4 regions of the Anaeromusa sp. genome follow, and region 3 is predicted to be linked to each of the others. Evidence: riboswitches for the same ligand, from Rfam matches in the RefSeq annotation. Region 3 holds a riboswitch; each other region holds the start of a gene.
What was found. Region 3 has a riboswitch for cobalamin ahead of PHF27_RS04355 (nitrogenase component 1). Riboswitches for the same ligand answer to the same signal wherever they lie in the genome.

Region 1 (5,355 bases), on a different contig from region 3:
TTATTGAAGCCTTAGGTTCGCGATTGTGTGAAGGCGGCCACAAGGTGGCGGTGTTGGCGGTTGATCCCAGCAGCACCTTGACGAAGGGCAGTATTTTAGGAGATAAAACCAGAATGGAGCAGCTTTCTCGCCAGCCCAATGCTTTTATCCGCCCTTCTCCTTCCTGCGGTACCTTAGGAGGCGTAGCGCGCAAAAGCCGGGAAACGATGCTTTTGTGCGAGGCGGCAGGATTCGACGTTATTTTAGTGGAAACTGTTGGGGTTGGGCAAAGCGAAGTAACAGTACGCTCGATGGTTGACTTTTTCCTGCTGGTCGTTTTGACCGGTGCTGGCGATGAACTGCAAGGCATGAAAAAAGGCGTTATGGAACTGGCGGATGCCATTTTGGTCCATAAAGCCGACGGGGATAACCGGGGTCGGGCGGGCGTGGCCAAGGGAGACTATGACCGGATGCTGCATTACTTGCGCCCGGCTACGGAAGGCTGGGAAACAAAGGCGTATACCGCCTCTTCGCGTACAGGGGCGGGAATCGGAGACATCTGGAGCGTAGTGCTTGATTTTCAGGAGAAAACAAGTAAAAGCGGCGTTTTTTCAAAACGTCGTCAGGAGCAGGCTCTTTCCTGGATGTACGCACTGGTGGAAGAGCATTTACGGGAATTGTTTTTTCAACACCCAAAAGTCAAAGAGCAGCGGGGACCGATGGAGCAATTGGTTCGTCAAGGGACTCTGTCGCCGACTCTGGCGGCGCGGCGCTTGATTGAACGGTATGAGACAGCGGGAAACGACAGTTAAAGAGGGGAGATAGCTCCTCTCTTTTCGTCGTCCAAAACACGGTAAAAGGAGCGATGGTATGCGGCGCAGGTTTAGTATTTGGGGAATGATCGCGGTAAGTATTGTGTTTTGCGTTATGATGGCGGGATGCGGTGCGAAGCAGCAGGCTAACTCAAGCGGGACTTCGTATCGTATTGTAGATAGTCGGGGCGCAACAGTGGAATTGACGAAAAAGCCGCAAAAAATCGTAACCTTATCGGCGGGTACAGATCAAATTCTCTTAGGCATGGTATCAACACAACGGCTGGCGGCGATAAACGCGCTTCTTGATGATCCGGTTAGCTCGAATATTGTTGCTAAAGCTAAGAAAATACCGGTAAAAATACATATTCCTTCGGCGGAGCAGTTGCTCGCGATGCAGCCGGACTTGGTTATTGCGCCGGACTGGATCAGTGAGGAAATTGTTGGCATGCTGAGGGACGCGGGACTCCAAGTGATCGTGTGTAAAGGCGCGAAAAATGCAGAGGATGTGCAGGGAAACATTCGACTGATTGCTAAAGCGATAGGAGAAGAGGAACAAGGGAACCGGCTTTTAGCGGCGATGAACGCAAAATTAGCGGAAATTCAGCAAAAAACAGCAGCCATTCCGTTGGAACAACGAAAAAAGGTAGTGCTGATTTCTTTGATGTCGACCTATGGCGGCAGCGGCTGCATATTTGACGATATGTGCCGCCGAGCCAACGTGATTAACGGCCTTGCCGCAGCAGGCATTCAAAGCGGGCAGAATTTTAATAAAGAGCAGTTGGTGGCGATTAATCCGGATTTGCTTATTTTGCCTGCCTATAACGATCATGGAAACTATGATATTGAGTCGTATCGGCGTGAATTTTTAGAGGATCCGTCGCTGCAGACACTGCGAGCCATTCGGGAGAAAAAACTGTATTTGCCAAGGGAAGGCTATATTTACAACAGCTCTCAAGACATGGTTTTCGGGGTGCAAGAGGTAGCGTACGCTGCCTATGGAGATGAATTTGCCCAGCCTGCGGATCGGCATCTTTCGGTTTCCGGAGAATGAAAACAGTGGTTGACATATAGTAATTGCGGGTGTAGGATGAAAACAGAATTTTTCTGCTGCTTTTGATTTTCCTCATGCTCGCAGGTGCCGGGCGGAAAGCAAACAAGAGTTGATGAATTTTACGTACCCAGCAATAGTATATGGTTTTGTATATCGCCGCAGGCTCGCGGGTGACGAGCAGGGGATACGAAGAACATGAATTTCTTCCTAGCCTTTTTGCGAAGGCTAGGATTGTTTTTTTTGCGGCGACATTCTGCAGGAGGGTTAAGGGTTGAACAAAAAGGCAATTGTCTTAGTAAGTTTTGGCTCGGTGGACGCTGCTGCTTTGCAGCGTACCTTAGATCCGCTGGAAGAACGTTTTCAACAAGTCTTTCCAGAGTGGAAAATTTGCAGAGCCTTTTCTTCGCAGGCGGTGCGAGATAAATTAACAGCGCGCTCCGGGATACAGGTAGACGACATTGAGGAAGCCTTGAGGAAGCTGGCGTGTGAGGCTTTTGAAGAAGTGTATGTGCAGCCTCTATTCTTAACGGTAGATGCTACTTTGCAGGGAGTGCAAAAATATATTGCCGCAGAAGCTAGAAAACCGGCATGGAAAACAAAGACGCTGGCGCTGGCGCGTCCGCTACTGCTCTCTTTGGGAGCAAAAGATCATCCTGATGATTATGTTTTGGCGATAGAAGCATTGCAGCAGCAATGGCCGCCTTTACAAGAAAGTCAAGCAATCTTGCTGGCTTGTAATGGGGCGCAGCAAATGGAGTATGCGGTGTTGCAGTTAAAACTTGAGGCTGCCGGTTATGAACGTATTTTTGTCTGTGTTACAGACGGCTTTCCCGATTTAGCGAACGCTATGACCAAAATGAAAGCGAAAGAAGTGCAGGATGTTCTGATTGTGCCGTTTATGCTGCTTGCGGGCGAGCATATTCTTAACTATCTTAGTGGCGTTAAGTCAGATTCGCCCAAGCTGATTTTAGAGCAAGCCGGTTTTAAGGCGCAGGTTTTAACAAAAGGATTAGGCGAAAATCAGGCGATTCAGGAGTTATTTATTCAGCATGTAAAAGACAAGCAGCAAGCAATCGCTAGACGTCACGGACGTAGAAACCAATCGCCGATTGAGACTTGTTGCGCAAGTAAATAGAATTTAGGAATTTTGACAAATGAATATGGATGAAACAGGTGCCCGGAAGGGCTTAATAGGGAAGACCGGTGAAAAACCGGCGCGGTCCCGCCACTGTAATGGGGAGTAAATCCATAAAATACCACTGGGGCGAATGCCTTGGGAAGGTTTGGATGAGCGAAGATCCAGAGCCAGGAGAACTGCCTGTTTAGCAATCACCGTTTTTACCTACGAGCGATGGGGAGGGGATTACTGAGCAAGCTTTTTGTTTTGACATGGAGTTTTTTGCATCTGTAATTAGGAGCCGCCCTACATGGGGCGGCTCTTTTTGTATGGGAGGAAGGGCCTATGAAAAAAATTGCTTTTTATGGCAAAGGCGGCATCGGCAAATCGACGACGGCTTCGAATGTGTCGGCTGCGCTGGCGGAAGCCGGCTATCGGGTTCAGCAGATTGGCTGTGATCCGAAAAATGATTCGACGCGGCTCCTCTTGGGGCGCAACTGTCAGCAGACGGTGTTGGATATGGTACGTCAATATGGGGAAGGCGTTTCCTTGGAGCAGGTGGTTCACGAAGGATTCGGCGGCGTTCGCTGTGTTGAGGCGGGGGGGCCTGAACCGGGCGTGGGCTGTGCAGGAAGAGGCATTATCGTGGCCCTTGAAAAGCTAAAAATGCTGCAAAAACTTCCAGAAGAGGAACAGCAAGTCGTTTTATTTGACGTTTTAGGGGACGTAGTGTGCGGCGGCTTCGCCGTACCGATTCGGGAAGGCTATGCTACTGATATTTACATAGTGTCTTCCGGCGAATTGATGTCGATTTACGCGGCGAACAACATCGCCAAAGGCGTAGCCCGCTTTGCCGGGCGCGGGCCGGTTCGTTTAGGAGGGATTATCGGCAACAGCCGCCAGATTGTTAATGAAAAAGCTTTGCTGGAGGAATTTGCAGCGCGCTTGAATACACAGCTTATCGCTTTTGTGCCGCGGGATGCGGTGATGCACCAGGCGGAGATTCGACGCAAGACCGTCATTGAATGGAAGCCTGCCTCGGAGCAGGCAAGGATCTATCGGGATTTGTCGCAAAAGCTGCTGGATAATCAACAGCTGACTATTCCTACGCCGTTGACTTTTGAAGACCTGGAAGAGATGGTGCTGCGTTATGGCGATGAATAAGCGGCATATGGTGACCTTGAAGCGCAGCTGCAGTTGCAGTATGCCCGGGGTATGGCGGGCGGTAGCGCATAACGAAGGGGCGGCAGTCATCTTTCACAGTCCCAAAGCCTGCGGACATGTGGCGCGGGAAATGGAGCTGGGTGGACAATATTCTGCGCTGGCAAGGACTTTGAAGCTGGAGCATGCCTATAGAGCTCCCTTGGTTACCAGCAATCTAACTGACGATCATTCGATTTTCGGCGGCGCAGAGCAGTTGCGAGGGTGCATTGATTTTACGATGCAAACGTATAAACCAGCGTACGTGCTGTTGGCAGCGTCCTGTTTAGCCGGCGTGATTGGCGATGATGTGGAAGCGGTGGCCGAAGAAGCGGAGGCCTTCTGGAAGGTTCCGGTTATGAGCGTTCCTTGCAGTGGTTTTTTGGATGGCGAGTATGGCGCTGGCTTTTATTTTGCTGCGCAGCGTTTGATCGACCGTTCGATGCGCCCGCAAGCAACCGAACCGGATACGGTGGTTCTTTTAGGAGATCGACGGGGGCCTGGCGGAGCGGAAGAAGCAGAGCTGCAAGAGCTTTTAAGCGTCTTTGGACTGCGGATTGTTGGACATTTTCCTAATTATAGTTCACTCGAAGAAATTCGGATGCTCCCGGCAGCTTCTTTTTGCATTCCTTTAGGAGGACATACGCAACCGGAATATTCCATGGGGCGTTTAGCTTCTTACCTTGAAGAAAAATTTGGTATTCCCTATTTGCAGCAAGAGTATCCGTCTGGCTGGGAAGGAACGAAAGCCTGGCTGACAGCGTTAGGGAAAGCGTTAGGGCGAGAGGAAAAAACGGCAGCGGCCATTGCTAAGCAGAGTCGGCGAGTAGCGGAGGCCAGTGCGGCCTTGCTTCCCTGGACGCAAGGCCGCAGCGCCGTATTGGGAATTGGGCGGCCTTTAACCCATTTTCAGCCGCAATGGGTACTGGAGGTATTGGCTTTAGCCCAGATGAAGCTGGAAGGGATTATCCTTTTCGCCGGCTTGACGCCGGAACAGCATCAGGAATTGCGTAAAGCTTTGGAGGGGGTTGGCGCTCCTATCGTGGACGAGGAAGCAGGGAAAACATTGCTTACGGAAGAAGCGGTTCTGCTTTCGACGCATGAGGTGGAGGAGATGGGACTGCGACAGCTGCAGCTGCCTGTATTGACGCCGGTAGGCGTTGGCGGTTTGCTGGAAGTGCTGACGAAATTAG
Region 2 (5,355 bases), on a different contig from region 3:
GCATTTTGTCGGCGGATGCTATGCTCAAGGCGGCTAATGTGGATATGGTTATGGCTCAGCCGCTTTGTCCTGGCAAATACGTGGTCATGGTAGCCGGTGATGTCGGAGCGGTGCAAAGCGCGATTCGCAGCGGCAAGGCGGTAGGTGGCGAAGAAAATGTAGTGGATGAGTTCGTGCTGCCTAATCCGCATGATTCCTTGATTGGCGCCGTGAGCGGCTGCAGTGACGTCCATGAAATTCATGCTTTAGGCGTGATTGAAACCTATTCAGTGGCTTCCGCCGTGGTTGCTGCTGATGCGGCGGCTAAAGCGGCTAATATCGCTCTTATTGATGTGCGTTTAGCGCGCGGTATGGGCGGCAAGGCGGTTGTGACCTTAACAGGTGATGTGGGTGCTGTCAATTCTGCTGTACGTGCAGGGGCGCATGCCATTGAGCATGGCGGTTTCCTAGTGGATCAACTGGTTCTGCCTGCGCCGCATAAAAATTTGCACGAAGCCTTATTCTAAAAATATAGGGGGTGCGCACTATGGTTAAACGTATGGTTCTCAATGAAACATCCTATTTTGGCGCAGGCGCTATTGAAGTGATTCCGGAAGAAATGACGCGGCGCGGTTTTTCCAAAGCCTTTGTAGTGACCGATAAAGATTTGGTGGCTGCTGGCGTAGCTGCTCAGGTTACAGCGGTTTTGGAAAAAGCGTCAGTTCCTTTCTCGCTCTATGATGAAGTGAAACAAAATCCGACAGTGGCTAATGTCAATGGCGGCGTGGCTGCTTTTAAAGCGTCCGGCGCTGATTGTATTGTGGCCATCGGCGGCGGTTCGCCGATTGATACAGCCAAGGGGATTGGCATTGTGGTGAACAATCCTGAATTTGCCGACGTATGCTCGCTAGAAGGCTGCGCAGCGACTAAAGCCAAAAGCGTGCCGGTCATTGCGGTGCCGACAACGGCGGGAACTGCGGCGGAAGTTACGATTAACTACGTTATTACCGATGAAAAAAACGTCAAAAAAATGGTTTGCGTGGATCCTAACGACATTCCGGTTATGGCGGTCGTAGACCCGCAGCTGATGACTTCTATGCCTAAAGGGCTGACGGCTGCCACCGGTATGGATGCGCTAACTCATGCGATTGAAGGGTATATTACCCAGGGCGCTTGGGAGATGAGCGATATGTTTGCGCTGCAGTCCATTAGCCTCATTGCTAAGCATTTGGCTACGGCTGTAGAACAGCCTGCTGATGTGGAAGCTAGAAGCGGCATGGCCTTGGCGCAATATGTGGCTGGTATGGGTTTCTCAAATGTCGGTTTAGGCATCGTGCATTCCATGGCGCATCCGCTGGGCGCGCTCTATGATACGCCTCATGGCGTCGCTAATGCCTTGCTGCTTCCTTATGTTATGGAGTACAATGCTCCGGCATCTGGAGAAAAATACAAAGAAATTGCTCGCGCTATGGGGGTTCAGGGTGTGGATGCGATGGAGCAGGATGCGTATCGCAAAGCGGCTGTAGATGCGGTAGTGAAGCTGTCTAAGAAGATTCGTATTCCGCAAAAACTGCAAGATATCGGCGTACAGGAAGAAGATCTGCCTAAACTGGCTGCTGCTGCCTTTGCCGATGTTTGTACGCCTGGCAATCCTCGCGAAACCAATGAAAAGGAAATTCTTGCTTTGTATCAGAAGGCATACTTCTAGGCCGTTGGGGGCCGCCGCGACGCCTCACGGGGACGGCGCGTCACGATAGGACCCATTCGACATGCAAAGAAGAAGGGGCTGTGTTGAAACTTGGTTTCTGCACAGTCCCTTCTTCTTTGCCATGATATGCAGTTTTTCGGTGGAAATATAGCAAGAGGTAAATTCTGTGGACTGTCTTGCTCCAAGAAAAGCCTCAAATACAATCATTGCCACCGTAATCCTCTGCTTATCCTCTTGCGTACCCTCCCGAGACTCCGGTTCTCTTGTTCAATCCTGTGCTTCGTACCATTACTACTCTATCTGCTCCTGTTAAACCTTATGCGCTTTTGGTATCTTTGGGAGCTTTGATAGCGGCAGCGCCTTCGTCGCCTGTGCGGATGCGCACGGCGTTAGTCAGCGGCTGAATAAAGATTTTGCCATCTCCGAGTTTGCCTGTTTTCAAGATTTCTTTAGCGGTTTTGACTACCGTTTCTACAGGTACTTCGCAAACAACAATTTCCACCTTGATTTTTGGCAGCAAGTTTACGGAATACTCGGAACCGCGGTATACTTCTACATGGCCTTTGGTCAGGCCGCTGCCGAAGATTTGGCTGACGGTCATGCCGGTAACGCCGATTTTATTCATGGCTTCCTTGAGGTCGTCCAACTTGGCGGGACGGGTGATAATTTCCACCTTGGTAATAGGCTCCATGTGTATTCCTCCTTTTTTAGGGAACAAAAAAATCGCTCCACTGCCAATCAAAACGATTGTCAGAGGAACGACCATTGTTCCGGAAACATATTCAAACTATGCTTATAATTATAGCGGCAATGCAGTGATAAAGCAAGATATTCCGTTCTTGACGAATGAGAAAAGTGTTGGTATACTGACTTCAATTTCATAATATATGACTGAGGTGCCGCTAATTGCGGAGAATAGGGAAGTCGGAGCGGCTTAATCAAAGGCCGTGTACGCGCGGGCCCGCCACTGTACCGGAGAGAGCTTGCCAGATGCCACTTGCGCCGAAAAGTTGCAGGGAAGGCGGCAATGTATCGATGAACCGGGAGTCAGGAGACCTGCCTCAGATCAGGAAGACCTTGTTGGATACAAAGGCTTTTTAGGATTGCTTCCTAAAAAGCCTTTTTTATTAAGGTATGGGGTCTTCCAGAAAGAAAGGGAGTAAATGATGAATTTATTGCAAGAAACTATAGCGAAAATCGAAAAGCCAGATGCAATAGCCTATGAAACTGTGAAAAAGAGCTTGGCTCAGACTGTATACCCTTCGGGAATGCTGGGGCGTTTGCCGGAGATGGCGGCGACCTATGCGGCTGCCACAGGGAACCCCAAACCACGGGAATTGAAGCCATGCATGGTGATTGCTTGTGCGGATCATGGGGTGGCGCGGCGTTCTGTCAGCGCTTACCCCATAGAGACAACGGCGCAGATGACCATTAACTATGTGGCTTCTAAGGGGGCCAGCGCCAATGCATTTGCTAATTTTTGCGGTGCTGATATGGTGGTAGTTGATGCGGGCGTAGCGGTGGATCTGCCGTCTTTCCCAGGGCTTTGGGAGCGGAAGATCGCCTATGGTACGGAAGATTTTACCCAGGGGCCGGCCATGACGCAGGAGCAGGCTGTAAAAGCATTGGAAATTGGCATTTCGATTGTGCAGGAAAAAGTGCAGGAAGGATATCGCTGCTTTACTTTAGGTGAAATGGGCATTGGCAACACAACCAGCAGTGCTGCCATTGTGGCGGCTATATCCGGCGAGGACCCGCTGCAAACCACCGGGCGGGGCACGGGAATTTCCGATCAGCGTTTGGCGGACAAGCGCCAATATGTCCGGCAAGCGCTAACGGTCAATCAACCCCAGGGAACTGACGGCTTGGATGTTTTACGCAAGGTGGGCGGCTTGGAACTCGGCGTGTTGGCGGGTGTGGTGCTGGGGGCTGCGGCGCATAAGTGCCTGGTAATTGTTGACGGGCTGAATACGACGGCGGCGGCCTTAGTGGCGCAAGGTATTCATGCGGATAGTGCCGGTTATTTACTGGCGTCCCATTTGTCCGGCGAACCGGCCCATCGCATTGCCTTGCGCCAACTGGAGTTGGAGGCGTGTGTGGATTTGGGAATTCGTCTTGGCGAGGCGATTGGGGCCTCGTTAGTGGTGGATATGCTGCAGATGGTTTTGGCTATGCTGGAAGACGCGTACGCAAGTGCGGAGGAGGGGTTGGCGTAATGAGAAAGGAAAAAATGATCGAACAGATTATTGCGTCAGTAGGCCCGATGGATGCAGCGGCGTTAGAACGCTGCCAAAGGCGCTTAGATAACTTGACTAAGCCACTAGGGAGCTTGCATCATTTGGAGTTTTTAGCGTTAAAATTAGCTGGCGTAACAGGGCAGTATCGTCCGGCTTTGCAACAGAAGCAGGCTGTGTTGGTTGTGGCGGCGGATCATGGCCTTGTAAAGGCGCTGTGCAAAGAGGGCAAAACAACAGCGCAGCGTGTTGCCGACGCTTGCCGCGTGGACAGTCCGCTGCACGTTTTTGCAGCGAAAAATGCTGCCGAAGTGGTCCTGGTGAATGCGGGTATGCGCGAAAAATTTGTACACGAGCGGTTGCAGCAGGCGGCCGTGGCTTTTGGAACTTGCGATTGGCGTCAAGGACCGGCGATGAAGGAAGATTTGGTTTTGGAGGCGCTTTGTTTAGGAATCTCTCTGGCGCAGGCGGAAGCGGACAAAGGCGTGCGGATTTTAGGTCTGGGCAGTATTGCCAAAGGCGGTATGCTTTCTGCATTGATTTTGGCAACTGTTTTGGGAGGGGGCGTCCCAGTTTCGCTGCGACAGCAAGCGACTGTAAGCGAAAAGATCGCGAAGCAATTGGTCTTGGTGGAAAAAGCTTTTGCTTCGTATAATGGCGAAACAGAAGCAAAAGCCTTATTAAGCCGTTTTGGAGGTTTGGAAACGGCCGTTTTATGTGGGGCGATTTTAGGCGGAGCAGCTAGAGGCATGTTGTTGGTTCTTGACGGGCTTGAGACGGCTGCGGCTGCCTTAGCGGCGGCGCAAATGCAGCCGTTGGTAAAGAACTATCTGATTGCGCCACATGTTGCTGCGGAACCTGGATTTCAGGAAATGTTATTTTTGCTGGGGCTGCCAAGTTACTTGCAATTGCAGTTGCAGCAAAGCGAAGGGATTGGCGCTGTACTGGGAATGTCTCTTTTGCGGGCGTCTTTGCATATGCTGAATGATATGAGAACCTTTGGAGAAGCGGCTGTGGCGGTGGCCCAGGACGGACCGGGGGCCGAGCGGCAGAGTCATGCAGTGCGAGACTAAAAACACTGGAAAACATAGGAACACAGCACTATCTTAATAAAGAAAATCGAGCAGGATTGTCTAAGCTTGACGGCGAATTTTCAATATACGTATAAATATTTTAGGATGCCTTTAAAGGAGGCGAAACCATGGAAACGCAATGTGAAAAAATGTCGCTGGCGTGGGCTATGACTTGTTTTTCCGCGGAGGAAGCGGCGAAGTGGATGGGGCGGCTTACGTTGGAAGCGCAAACTAAATGGCTGTTGGCCTTGGATGAGTTGTCTCCGGAAATGCTGCCGGAGGATATTCGGGAAAGTTGGCAGGATTTTTCCTCGCTGCGCATATTTGGACAACCGGTTCGGCAATTGGGAGCGGTGCTGAT
Region 3 (5,355 bases):
ATTAACATTTTGCTTCTTGTAGAAGCGAATTTATCCCCGGGCGCTTTGGCTAAAGCATTGATTACGGCTACGGAAGCGAAAAGCGCAGCCTTGCAAGATTTAGAAGTGCGCAGTCCGCATAGTTTGCTTCCGGCAACTGGTACTGGAACCGATGGGATCATCTTGGTAAGTCACATGGCTGGAACGGCTTGTCGGGATGTAGGGACGCAGTCTAAATTAGGAGAAATGATAGCAGATGCAGTAAAGTCAGGGGTTAAAACAGCTTTGTTTAAGGAAGAAGGATTAAAGGAACAGGCTCAATATTATTCCCCCAAAAATATTCGTTGCAGTCATAAAGCTTCTTGCAGATAACTTGCGGTTCATAAATAACATTTTGAAATGATAAGGTTGAGGTGCGGCACTAGCCGGGAAAGGAGTTAAAAAAATGGATTTGGAACGGATTTGGCAGTTGTTTCAAGCTGGAGGGATCGTAATGTACCCTTTGGTTTTTTGTTCGATTTTAGTATTGGCGGTGACTTTGGAGCGGCATTGGAACTATAAAGAGGCGGAACAGTTTCGGAAAGGTAAGGATGAGTTTGTGCGAGCTTTGCTGGAGGGGCGCTGGCTTGAGCCGCAAGGGGCGTCAGGGCCTATTGCCAAACTGCTGAAAGACGCCTATAGCTGGCGCGGCCTGGAAACGTCCGTGCAACTGCAAATGTTTGAGAATACTGCGGCTTCCATTATGGGGCGTTTTCGGGAGCGTATTAGCTATTTGGAGACCATTGTAACCTTGGCGCCGCTTTTGGGCCTTCTGGGAACGGTAGTAGGAATGATTCAGTCCTTTCAGGTGTTGGCGGTGAAAACAGGGCAAATGCAGGCTATTACTGGCGGGGTAGGAGAAGCGTTGGTTGCTACAGCTACTGGCCTGTGCGTGGCTGTGCTGGCTTTGTTGTGCCACTCCTGGCTTTGTCAGCGCCTGGATCGTTTGGCAGGAGACTTGGAAGAATGCGGGGCCGCTCTTTTGACAGGATCTTCTTTTGCCGCGGGGAGGCGCAGCCGTGAAACTGCGTGATTGGAGGGTGAATCGTCAGCCTCGGCTGATGATTATTCCCATGATTGACATTATTTTTTTCCTCCTGGTCTTTTTCATGCTTAGCACCTTATATATGGTAGAGCAGAAAACGCTGCCAGTGCAGTTGCCGGCGGCGCAGGCGGCGCAGGCGGATATGAAAAAACAGGTGGCCGTTACGGTGACGGCTGAGGGACAGACTTATGTGGACGAAGAAAACGTACCGCTGCAGCTTTTGGGAAAACGTGTTCAGTTAGAGATGTCTAGGCAGCAGGAAGTGTTTTTTGTCTTGCGCGCTGATAAGCGCGTGGAGTATGGCCGTGTAGTGGCTGTCATGGATGCCTTGAAAGCTGCCGGGGTGCAGCGCCTTAGCGTAGCTACGGAAGCAGGGGCTGCTCAGCCATGAGAAATCATTCAAAAAAAGCGCTGCTTGTAGCGGTAGGCGCACATCTTTTGATTTTGCTAGTGTTGGGATACGTCGGCATTTTTCCGTTGCCAGCGCAAGCTGCGGAAGAGTATTTGGAGCTTTCCCTGACGGCTGCGCCTTTGCCAGGGAATAATGCAGCAGCCTCGGCTATGCCGGCGATAGCGGCGCCAAGCGCACCTGCTGCCAGGCAGCAGCAAGCTCAAGCGACAGCCAGTGCTGCCGCAGCGGTGCCGACCAATGCACAAGCGGCGCCTCAGGCTATGGGGAACGCAGCTGCGGATGGTCCTTCCAGTGAGGGCGCGGCGGCTGGTGGAGGTTCGTCAGAGGGAGGAAGCCCGTCGGACGGACAAAGCGCAGGAACTGGTGCTGGCGGAGGCGGCGGGACAGCACCTGCTTCCACTAGGGTGTTACCGCCGCGCATTTTACGGCAGACTGAGCCTTCCTATCCGGAATCTCTGCGTCAGCAGCGTATTGAGGGCCGCGTGGCGGTACGCATGTTGGTGTTGGAAGATGGAAGCGTAGGCGATGCAGATGTGGTATCTTCTTCGGGATATGGAGAAATGGATGCGGCCGCAGTGGACGCGGTTAGACAATGGCAATTTGTGCCGGCAAGGCATGAAGGCGGCGGTGCTGTGCGTTGCCGGACAACCTTGTCTGTTAGTTTTCGGTTACGCTGAGTTGACTTAAAATATTGCAATTATAGTAAAAAAATGTGATGTGTGATGGATTATTGCCTAAGTATTGAAAAGTGGGAATAATCCATGGAACTGTGTTGACTTTTTCAACTTATTTTGGTAAAGTCAATACAAATAAGTGAATATTGATGGAGCAGGTGCCCGGAAGGGCTTAATAGGGAAGACCGGTGTAATGCCGGCGCGGTCCCGCCACTGTAATGGGGAGCAAATCCAAGAAATGCCACTGGGGCGAAAGCCTTGGGAAGGTTTGGAGGAGCGAAGATCCAGAGCCAGGAGAACTGCCTGTTTGACAATCACCGCTAGACCTACGAAGGATAGGGATGGAGATTCAGACAGTTTTGTTTGTATTTCGATCCCGGCCTATGGCCGGGATTTTCTTTTCTGCACATACCAACAGCAGAAGCGATGAAACTTTTCTTTGATTCCACTTCTACATCCTAGGGATAGCTTAAAATTGAATAAAAGAAACAGGCGCCCGGAAGGGCTTAATAGAAAAGACCGGTGAAAAACCGGCGCGGTCCCGCCACTGTAATGGGGAGCGAATCCAAGAGATGCCACTGGGGTGAAAGCCTTGGGAAGGTTTGGAAGAGCGAAGATCCAGAGCCAGGAGAACTGCCTGTTTGACAATCACCGCTAGACCTACGAACGATGGGAAGGGGATTCGCCAAATAGAGCTTTTATTTGGTTGTAATTCAAAACATTCCATCGTTGTAGGTGGGATGTTTTCTTTTGTCTTAGACAGAAGAAAAAGTGGATCTTGAATCTTCCGTCTGGAGTGTGATGGGAGTTTTAAGATAGATTTATTTCATTGCTCACTATAAGTCTCGCATAGAGACGAGCCCCAGGGGTAGGGGCTTCTTTTTTCTAATCCAGGTAAAAGAGCAAACGCTTAGAAGCCTGATTTGATAGAACTGTTGGTGCTGTACAGAAGGGAGCGAGGGAAATGGCGGTAGAGCGTTCTTGTCAAGAATGGGAAGAGAAAAAAGCATTAATGCAAGGTGCGGCAGCTTTTTTTGCTGGAATACCAGACGTAAACTCTACCGAAAATGCCCCGCTTCAGTGTTATTTGCAAGCATGTTCTTTGCTGGAGCGCCAGGGAGTTGAAAGAAGTTGTACGCAAAAAGGATTTTTGCGTAGCAACGCTTTAAAAGAAACTGATGCTAGGAAGAAAATGGTTTTTCAAAACCAAAATTATTTTTGGGGAGATATCCAAGGGCAAGATGCTTTTGCTAGAGGATATCGCAGTGCTATGGCTACTTTATTCCAGCTTTTACCGATACCAAAGAGAAAGCAGAGCAAGGAAGCAAGGGTTGCTTTACTTGGCGGTTCACCTGCGTATGCAGGTGATTTGGTGCGTATAGTGCGTCTTCGCGAGTTATTACGTCAAAAAAGTATTGTTGTAAAAGCGATACCGGGAATGGGAAGCTCTTTAGAAGAAATTGCCGAGTCTGTACAAGTTTCCTTGAATGTAGTTGTGCATAAAGAATTGGGAGCGCCAATGGCTCGTTATTTGCAGCGTGAATATGGAATTCCTTGGTTGTTGCTGCCTTTATTTACTAGTGAAGCACAGCAAATACAAAGTATTGAAAAGGCGCTGGAAAAGCCGCAACGGCAATGTAACTCTGCGGATCGAGAAGACTCTCCGGCTGCGCTGTCGCCAGTGGTTTTTTATATAGGATCTTGCCAAAAGGAGAATGATTGTGAAGCCCATAATCTTCAGCAGTAATATTGATCGTCAGTATCGCCAAATGCAACAAGCGTTACAGGAATTGCGCAGCGGTGATGAGACAATAAACCTAGGTCGTGTCGTGGATTTACATGAAAATTTACGATGGAATATAGAATGGCAGCGGCAGTTAGATAACTGCGGCTGCTTTATCTGTTCCTGGATGGGACATGGTAAAGAATGGGATTTTCTAAAAAAAACAATAGACTATTTAAAGTATCGAGGAAAAAAGTACATAGTTCTGCCGGCGAATCCTTTGGCGGAAGGTGGAGAAAAACAAGGGTTTGAAGAAGAAGAGCAAACTCGTTTGCGGCGATATTTGACTTATGGAGGAAAAGAAAATTATTGCAATCTTTGGCTCTGGCTTCGCAATGTCGCTGAAGGTAACGGCGAGTTATGGAAGGAACCTGTGCCTCAGCCCTGGCAAGGAATCTTTCGTTCTGGTCAGGAAGGAACAATACAAGATATTGCAATTTACAAAGAGCAATTTTTACACGGGGCTAAATTAGTTGCGGGCGTCTTGTTTCCACGCGATGAGTGGGTTTGGCGCGATTTGCGGCATCAGGAAAGCTTGATTCGAGAGCTGGAGGCGCAGGGGCTGCAGGTCATTCCGGTTTTTAGCCATTGGGCCAAGAACGAGGCTTTAGGGGCGCCGGGCGTAGATGAGGCGGTACGGCGTTTTTTCTTTGATGCAACAGGACGCTGCTTAGTGGATGTTGTTATTAATTGCTTCAAGTTTTCCCTTACTGTTGGCCGTCCTGTGGATCCTTTGTTTTTACAGAAATTGAATGTGCCGATTTTACAAGGCGTTACCTTGCTGCAAACAGAGGAGAGCTGGGAGACAAGCGTAACCGGTCTAAACCCTGTAGAACTTTCTTGCTGTGTTGTGCTTCCAGAGATTGACGGTGTGATTCATGGAGCGCCTCTGGCAGCGAAAAATCCAGCTGAAGACGGGGCAAGTCATTTTGAACCGATCGCGGAACGGTGCAAGGCTATGGCTGCCAGGGCGGCAAAGTGGGCTAGGCTGCGTCAGAAGAAGAATAGCGAAAAGAAAATTGCTATCATTTTTCATAATTATCCGCCCCGCAATTTCAATATCGGTACGGCGGAAGGTCTTGATTCTCCCGCAAGCGTACAGCGGCTGCTGGAGAGAATGGAGGCAGCCGGCTATCTAGTTGGCGAGCTGCCCGCGAATGGGGCGGAGCTGCTGGAAGCCATGCTGGCCCAAGCGACCAATGACGGACGTTTTTTGACAGACAAACAAAAGAAGACTGCTTTGGGCTGGGTTGAGTCAAAACGGGTTCAAGAATGGGCGAAACAGTGGCCCCCAAAAGTGCGGACGCATATGAAGGAAAGCTGGGGAGAGGCTCCGGGAGAAGCCTTTTGTTATGAAGAAGGCTTGCTGGTGCCTGGTTTACGCCTGGGTAATGTGGTGGTTACGGTTCAGCCGCCGCGAGGC
Region 4 (5,355 bases), on a different contig from region 3:
CGCAAGGAGGCACCTCTTGCAGCGCTCCCGGCGCTTCCCCTTGAAGCACTTGCAAATTACGCAGTCCCTGGCGCTGTCGGTTGGCTTTAATGAGAGCCACTCCTTCGGGCACACGTTCAATAGCAAAAACCTGTCCCTTCGGCGCCGCCAGCGCCGCCTCCACCGCAAAGGAGCCGGTACCCGCGCCGATATCTACCACACAGCTGTCTTCTTCAATGTGCGCCTGCAGGAGCGCCAGCATTCGCACTTCCTTCTTGGTCATAGGAATATCGCCGCGCACAAAGGCTTCATCGGGCAAGCCGTAATGATGTCGTTTCATGCAAACTCCTCCTCGCCGCCCGTGGCCGCCTTAACAATAAAAATGGCGTGTGCAAAGCCTTCTTGCTGCGCTGCTTTCGCCAGCGTCGACCGCTCCACGCGTTCTGCCGAATACGACAAGGACTCGCATTGCCAGCATAATGTCGTCTCCGGCCAGCCCAACTGTAAAAGCCGCTCGGCAATTTCCTTGGGCCGATGCAAACGATCCGTAAGAAAAGAAAGCATCCGACCTGAACGATACAGCAACACTTCATCCGCGATTTCCCTGCCGTGAAAGCTAAGCAGGCTCGCATCCTGCCAGGGTTCCGCCACTCTGGCGAAAGCCAGCTGCACTGAACTGATGCCCGGAATGACCTGCAAGCGCTCTCTGGGAAAACGACGCCTTAACGCCGGCAGCAGGCTGTAAAAGCCAGGGTCTCCGGATACCATGACCACTACTTGTCCCTGCCGGCTTTCTTCTTCAATATAATTCAAAAGCCCCTCAATATCCGCATCAACCACCCGCCGCTTCGCTTCCGGCGGCGCCAGCGTTTCCAAGGCCCGCCTGCCGCCGACAAGTGTCTTGGCCGTAGCAATAGCCTCCCAGGCGGCTGGCAGCATGTACTCGCGGCTGCCCGGACCAATGCCCACTACAAGGATCTGATGTTCCATCCCATCGCGTCTCCTATCTTCTTTGCGTCTTGATCCATGCCCAAAAGCTCTCCTTGCAGCGTCACAATCACCGTACCCACTTCCAGATCGCCGAACACATGACGCCGCGCCCGTTCGCTGGCTTTAGCCGCCAGCAGCGGATACAGCTTTTCTCCCAACCCGGCAGCAGCAATATGAGGCATAGCTCCCTCAGTTGTCGCAGCCTCTAAAATATTCTTCACCGTCTCCTGAGAAGCTCCCAGCAATGCCGCATAGGCCGCCAGCGTCTCCATACGGGCATCCGCCATACGGTTATGGGTATGAAAAATACCGGCAGCTACTTTGGCCAATTTCCCCAGGTGACCGAAAAGCAACACTTTCTTCAGCCCGAATTCCGCCGCTTTTGTCAGCATGAATCCTACAAAATTACTCATTTGCACTACGCTCTCTTCAGGCAGCCCATATTTTAAGATCGCCGCATCCTGCCCAATCCTTCCCGGTACCAGCACTACGCTCTCAAATCCCTGCGCTTGAGCCACGCGTAGCTGCGGCGCCAGGGAGTTTTTAAAAGCCTCTTCCGACATCGGCTCGACAATGCCGGTAGTGCCAATAATGGAAAGACCGCCGCAAATTCCCAGCGAAGGATTCAAGGTTCGTTTGGCCAGCTCTTCGCCGCCGGGAATGGACAGCGTTACTGCCGCCCGCATCCCCTCCGGCAGCAGTTCCTCCAATACCAGCGCCAACATGCGCCGCGGTCCAGGGTTAATGGCCGGTTCTCCCGGCGCTATGGCCAGCCCCGGCTTGGTTACAGTACCTATGCCTGGTCCAGCAATTAGCGTCCAGCCCGCTCCCGGCTGCAAGACTACCTCCGCCACAAGAAGCGCGCCATGGGTAATGTCAGGATCGTCTCCCGCATCCTTGCGCACAACGGCGCGTCCGCCCTGCTCCCTGGCCGACGCTTCTTCCACCGGAACCTGCAGCCAGCTTCCTTGCGGCGTCTGCACAGCCACCTGCGCCGTCATTTCTCCTCGCCATGCCAAAAGCGCCGCCTTCAAGGCCGCAGCAGCGCATGTGCCTGTAGTCCTGCCGCTTCGCATGCGTTTTCGCAATAAGAAAACCCCCTTACGCAGGGGGTTTTGCAGCATCCTAATTGATTTTCCCAAAACCAAAAATAATGAGCTCACCCACCTGCCTATCTTCCGTAGGTCATAACGGCGTGTGTTAGAACAGGCAGGTCTCCTGACTCCGGTTCTTCGATTCTCTTCGCCTTCCCGGTTGCCCAGTGGCAGCGTATACACGCTCAGAAAAGAAACTCCCCGTTACAGTGGCGGGACCGCGTTGGCATTGCACCAAACTTCCCTATTAAGCATAAGCGCACCTATTCCCAAATCCGTATGTTCTTTTACTGTTCAAAAATACATTTATATTTAATTCCCTGTCCTGCAAAAAACTCCTGCCTCTTTCTTTATAATACACAGGATTTTTTTGCTCTCTTACAGCAAGCAGCCACCCAAACTACCTTTATAAAGAGCTCTTATTCCTAACACGTCAGACTTTTTTTTTTATCTTGTAAGATTTTTCTTACATGACCAGCAGGATTTTTCGTATTTATTGCGAAACATGTCATAGTGGTTTATTTATTTTATTTATTTTATGAGGGAGTGACACAATGAAACGAGTATGCGAGAACTGGAAAGAGCATTTTCCAGCAGGCAAAGTGGGCCAAGAACATTTTGCCGAATTTGAAACCCGCGCTAAAAATGTAGGTACCGAAATGTTTCATGTCAAAACAGCCGCCGAGGCGCAGGAAATTATCGCCAAATTGGCTGCCGACGTAAATGCAAAAAAAGTCGTCGCCATCCACAGCGCCTATGTAGACGCTTCCGGCGCCCTAGAAAAATTGCAGCAGCAGAATGTTACTGTATATACAGAAGCTGCCGACATTGCCGAACATGTGGAAACCGCTGATCTTGGCATTTCCACGGTAGAATTCGCCATTGCCGAAAGTGGTAGCGTCTGTTACGACGGCTATGCTTACGAAAGCCGTGTCGTCACCATGCTCCCTCCTTTGCATGTAGTATTTTTACCTGCCAGTCATGTAGTGCCTGGTATTTCTGAAGCTTTTGAAATTCTTTCTAAAGTATTTCATCACGGCTTCACCGGTTTCATCACCGGCCCCAGCCGTACGTCTGATATTGAACGCGTCTTGACCATCGGCGTTCACGGCCCCAGCCGCTTTGTCGTCATCGCAGTAGATGAAATGCCCGGAGGTGCAAACTAATGGAATCAACACAAGATCGTAACCTGCGCAAAGAGATTGAAGAAAAGCTCAATGACGAAGTGCTGCGCGGCGCCTTGGGCCGTTTTGCCGAAGCCTATCCTACAGCTCGCGCCAAAGCATATGAAAACGTAGAGGATTTAGACTCTCTGCGTGAAAGCTTCCGTCAAATGAAAATCAACACCGTTGCCAATCTGGAAGCCATTACCGATAAGTTTGAAGCCGAAGCCACGAAGCGCGGCGTAAAAGTCTACCGGGCCAAAGACGGCGACGACCTAAAAAAATATCTGATTGACCTGTGTCAGAAAAAAGGCATCAAACGCATTGCCAAGTCCAAATCCATGGCTACCGAAGAAATTCATTTGAACCATGCCCTGGAAGAGGCTGGCCTCCATGTAAAGGAAACCGACCTTGGCGAATGGATCATCGGCATTGCCGGACATCGCCCTTCCCACATGGTTATGCCTGCGATTCACTTGAGCCGCCAGCAATGCGCTGAGTATTTCAGCCAAGAGCTGCACAAAGAAATCCCTGTAGATATCCCTTACATGGTACAGGAAGCCCGTCTGAACCTGCGCCAGGAATTTGTCCAGGCAGACATGGGTATTTCCGGCGCTAACTTCGGCATTGCCGAAAACGGCGCAATCGGCCTCGTAACTAACGAAGGCAACGCCCGCATTGTTACGACTCTGCCTAAAATCCATGTGGTTGTTATCGGCTACGAAAAGCTGATTCCCACTATTCAAGATGCGTCCTACATCATGCGCATGCTCCCCCGTAACGCCACCGGTCAGCTGATGACCAGCTATATGACCTTGGTAGACGGCGTGACCCCTCTGATGGTCAAAGGTCCTGACGGCAAATGGGTGGAAGAAGAACGCGAAGTACACTACATTCTGCTGGATAACGGCCGCCTGAAAGCTGCCAAAGATCCGGTACTCAAAGAAAGCTTCAACTGTCTGCGCTGCGCCTCCTGCCTCAATGTCTGCCCGGTTTACACCGTCGTAGGCGGCCACGTGTTCGGCCACATTTACGCCGGCGGCATCGGCGCCATTTTGACAGCCTTCCTCCATGGCATGAAAGATTTCGAGCACATTAATGAAATGTGTATCGGCTGCCGTAAATGCGTGGAAGTCTGCCCCGGCAAAATCAACATTCCTGGCCTGATTGACGAACTGCGGGCGCGGGCGGTCAAAGAACACGGCCTCCCCTTTGCCGCCAAGGTCGTCTTTGAAAACGTCCTTTCCAACCGCAAGGTGTTCCACACGATGCTGCGTATGGCCTCCATCGGCCAAAAGCCGTTCCAAAGCGGCCGCGTCATCCGCCATTTGCCGCTCTTCCTTTCGGGTATGGCCAAGGATCGCAGCCTGCCGGCTATCGCTGATGCACCGTTCCGCGACCGCGTAGCGAAAATTACCAAAAAAATCGACAAGCCGGTCAAGAAAATAGCCTTCTTTGCTGGCTGCAACATCGACTTTGTCTTCCCCGAAACTGGCGAAGCCATTGTCAAAGTACTTCAAGATCTGAATATGGAAGTCGTCTTCCCCATGGACCAAAGCTGCTGCGGCAAACCGGTCCTCGGCATGGGAGACCGCGACACAGGCAAAAACATTGCCAAGCGCAATATTGAAGCCTTTGAAAAAGTGGATGCCGATGTCTTGATCTTCGGCTGCCCCACTTGCGCCGAAACCTGGCATGAAACCTATCTCAGCATTTTCGCCGACGATCCGGCTTGGCTGGCTCGGGCGGAAAAACTTGCCCACAAGGTTCAGGAATTCGCTCAGTTCGTTGCTCCCCTTTACGCCGCCCAAGGCCGCCTCAACAAGAAAAACGGCGCTACCAAGGTTACTTACCACGATTCTTGCCACATGCGCCGTGGTCTGGGCATCTACAAAGAGCAGCGCCAGCTTCTGGACGCCGCTAAGGATTATGAATTTGTCGAAATGAAAGACTGCGACAAGTGCTGCGGCATGGCCGGCGCTTTCGGTGTCAAGTACACGGAAATTTCCATGCCTATCCTCAAAAACAAAGTGGATAACATCAAGAACAGCGGCGCTGAAATTGTCGCTGTCGGCTGCCCCGCCTGCATGATGCAGATTCAAGGCGGCCTCGACAAGCAGGCTCCGAAC

Region 1: linked by a shared signal. The riboswitch ahead of PHF27_RS06320 (nitrogenase iron protein NifH) and the one ahead of PHF27_RS04355 (nitrogenase component 1) in region 3 are both predicted to bind cobalamin.
Region 2: linked by a shared signal. The riboswitch ahead of cobT (nicotinate-nucleotide--dimethylbenzimidazole phosphoribosyltransferase) and the one ahead of PHF27_RS04355 (nitrogenase component 1) in region 3 are both predicted to bind cobalamin.
Region 4: linked by a shared signal. The riboswitch ahead of cbiD (cobalt-precorrin-5B (C(1))-methyltransferase CbiD) and the one ahead of PHF27_RS04355 (nitrogenase component 1) in region 3 are both predicted to bind cobalamin.

The regions. Positions count from the first base shown of each region.
Region 1 is NZ_JAQUZF010000032.1:4,910-10,264, forward strand. It holds gene meaB (methylmalonyl Co-A mutase-associated GTPase MeaB) at 1-791, shown strand, start outside; gene PHF27_RS06310 (ABC transporter substrate-binding protein) at 850-1,845, shown strand; gene PHF27_RS06315 (sirohydrochlorin cobaltochelatase) at 2,117-2,980, shown strand; cobalamin riboswitch at 3,000-3,182, shown strand; gene PHF27_RS06320 (nitrogenase iron protein NifH) at 3,308-4,126, shown strand; gene PHF27_RS06325 (nitrogenase component 1) at 4,113-5,355, shown strand, end outside.
Region 2 is NZ_JAQUZF010000047.1:3,394-8,748, forward strand. It holds gene PHF27_RS07875 (BMC domain-containing protein) at 1-506, shown strand, start outside; gene fucO (lactaldehyde reductase) at 527-1,687, shown strand; gene PHF27_RS07885 (P-II family nitrogen regulator) at 2,004-2,378, opposite strand; cobalamin riboswitch at 2,565-2,766, shown strand; gene cobT (nicotinate-nucleotide--dimethylbenzimidazole phosphoribosyltransferase) at 2,851-3,903, shown strand; gene PHF27_RS07895 (nicotinate-nucleotide--dimethylbenzimidazole phosphoribosyltransferase) at 3,903-4,994, shown strand; gene PHF27_RS07900 (FliG C-terminal domain-containing protein) at 5,123-5,355, shown strand, end outside.
Region 3 is NZ_JAQUZF010000018.1:17,766-23,120, reverse strand. It holds gene PHF27_RS04375 (adenosylcobinamide amidohydrolase) at 1-351, shown strand, start outside; gene PHF27_RS04370 (MotA/TolQ/ExbB proton channel family protein) at 425-1,051, shown strand; gene PHF27_RS04365 (biopolymer transporter ExbD) at 1,038-1,454, shown strand; gene PHF27_RS04360 (energy transducer TonB) at 1,451-2,152, shown strand; cobalamin riboswitch at 2,289-2,471, shown strand; cobalamin riboswitch at 2,623-2,805, shown strand; gene PHF27_RS04355 (nitrogenase component 1) at 3,114-3,896, shown strand; gene cobN (cobaltochelatase subunit CobN) at 3,871-5,355, shown strand, end outside.
Region 4 is NZ_JAQUZF010000009.1:17,703-23,057, reverse strand. It holds gene cbiT (precorrin-6Y C5,15-methyltransferase (decarboxylating) subunit CbiT) at 1-319, opposite strand, end outside; gene cbiE (precorrin-6y C5,15-methyltransferase (decarboxylating) subunit CbiE) at 316-969, opposite strand; gene cbiD (cobalt-precorrin-5B (C(1))-methyltransferase CbiD) at 948-2,057, opposite strand; cobalamin riboswitch at 2,160-2,345, opposite strand; gene PHF27_RS02695 (LUD domain-containing protein) at 2,618-3,229, shown strand; gene ldhH (L-lactate dehydrogenase (quinone) large subunit LdhH) at 3,229-5,355, shown strand, end outside.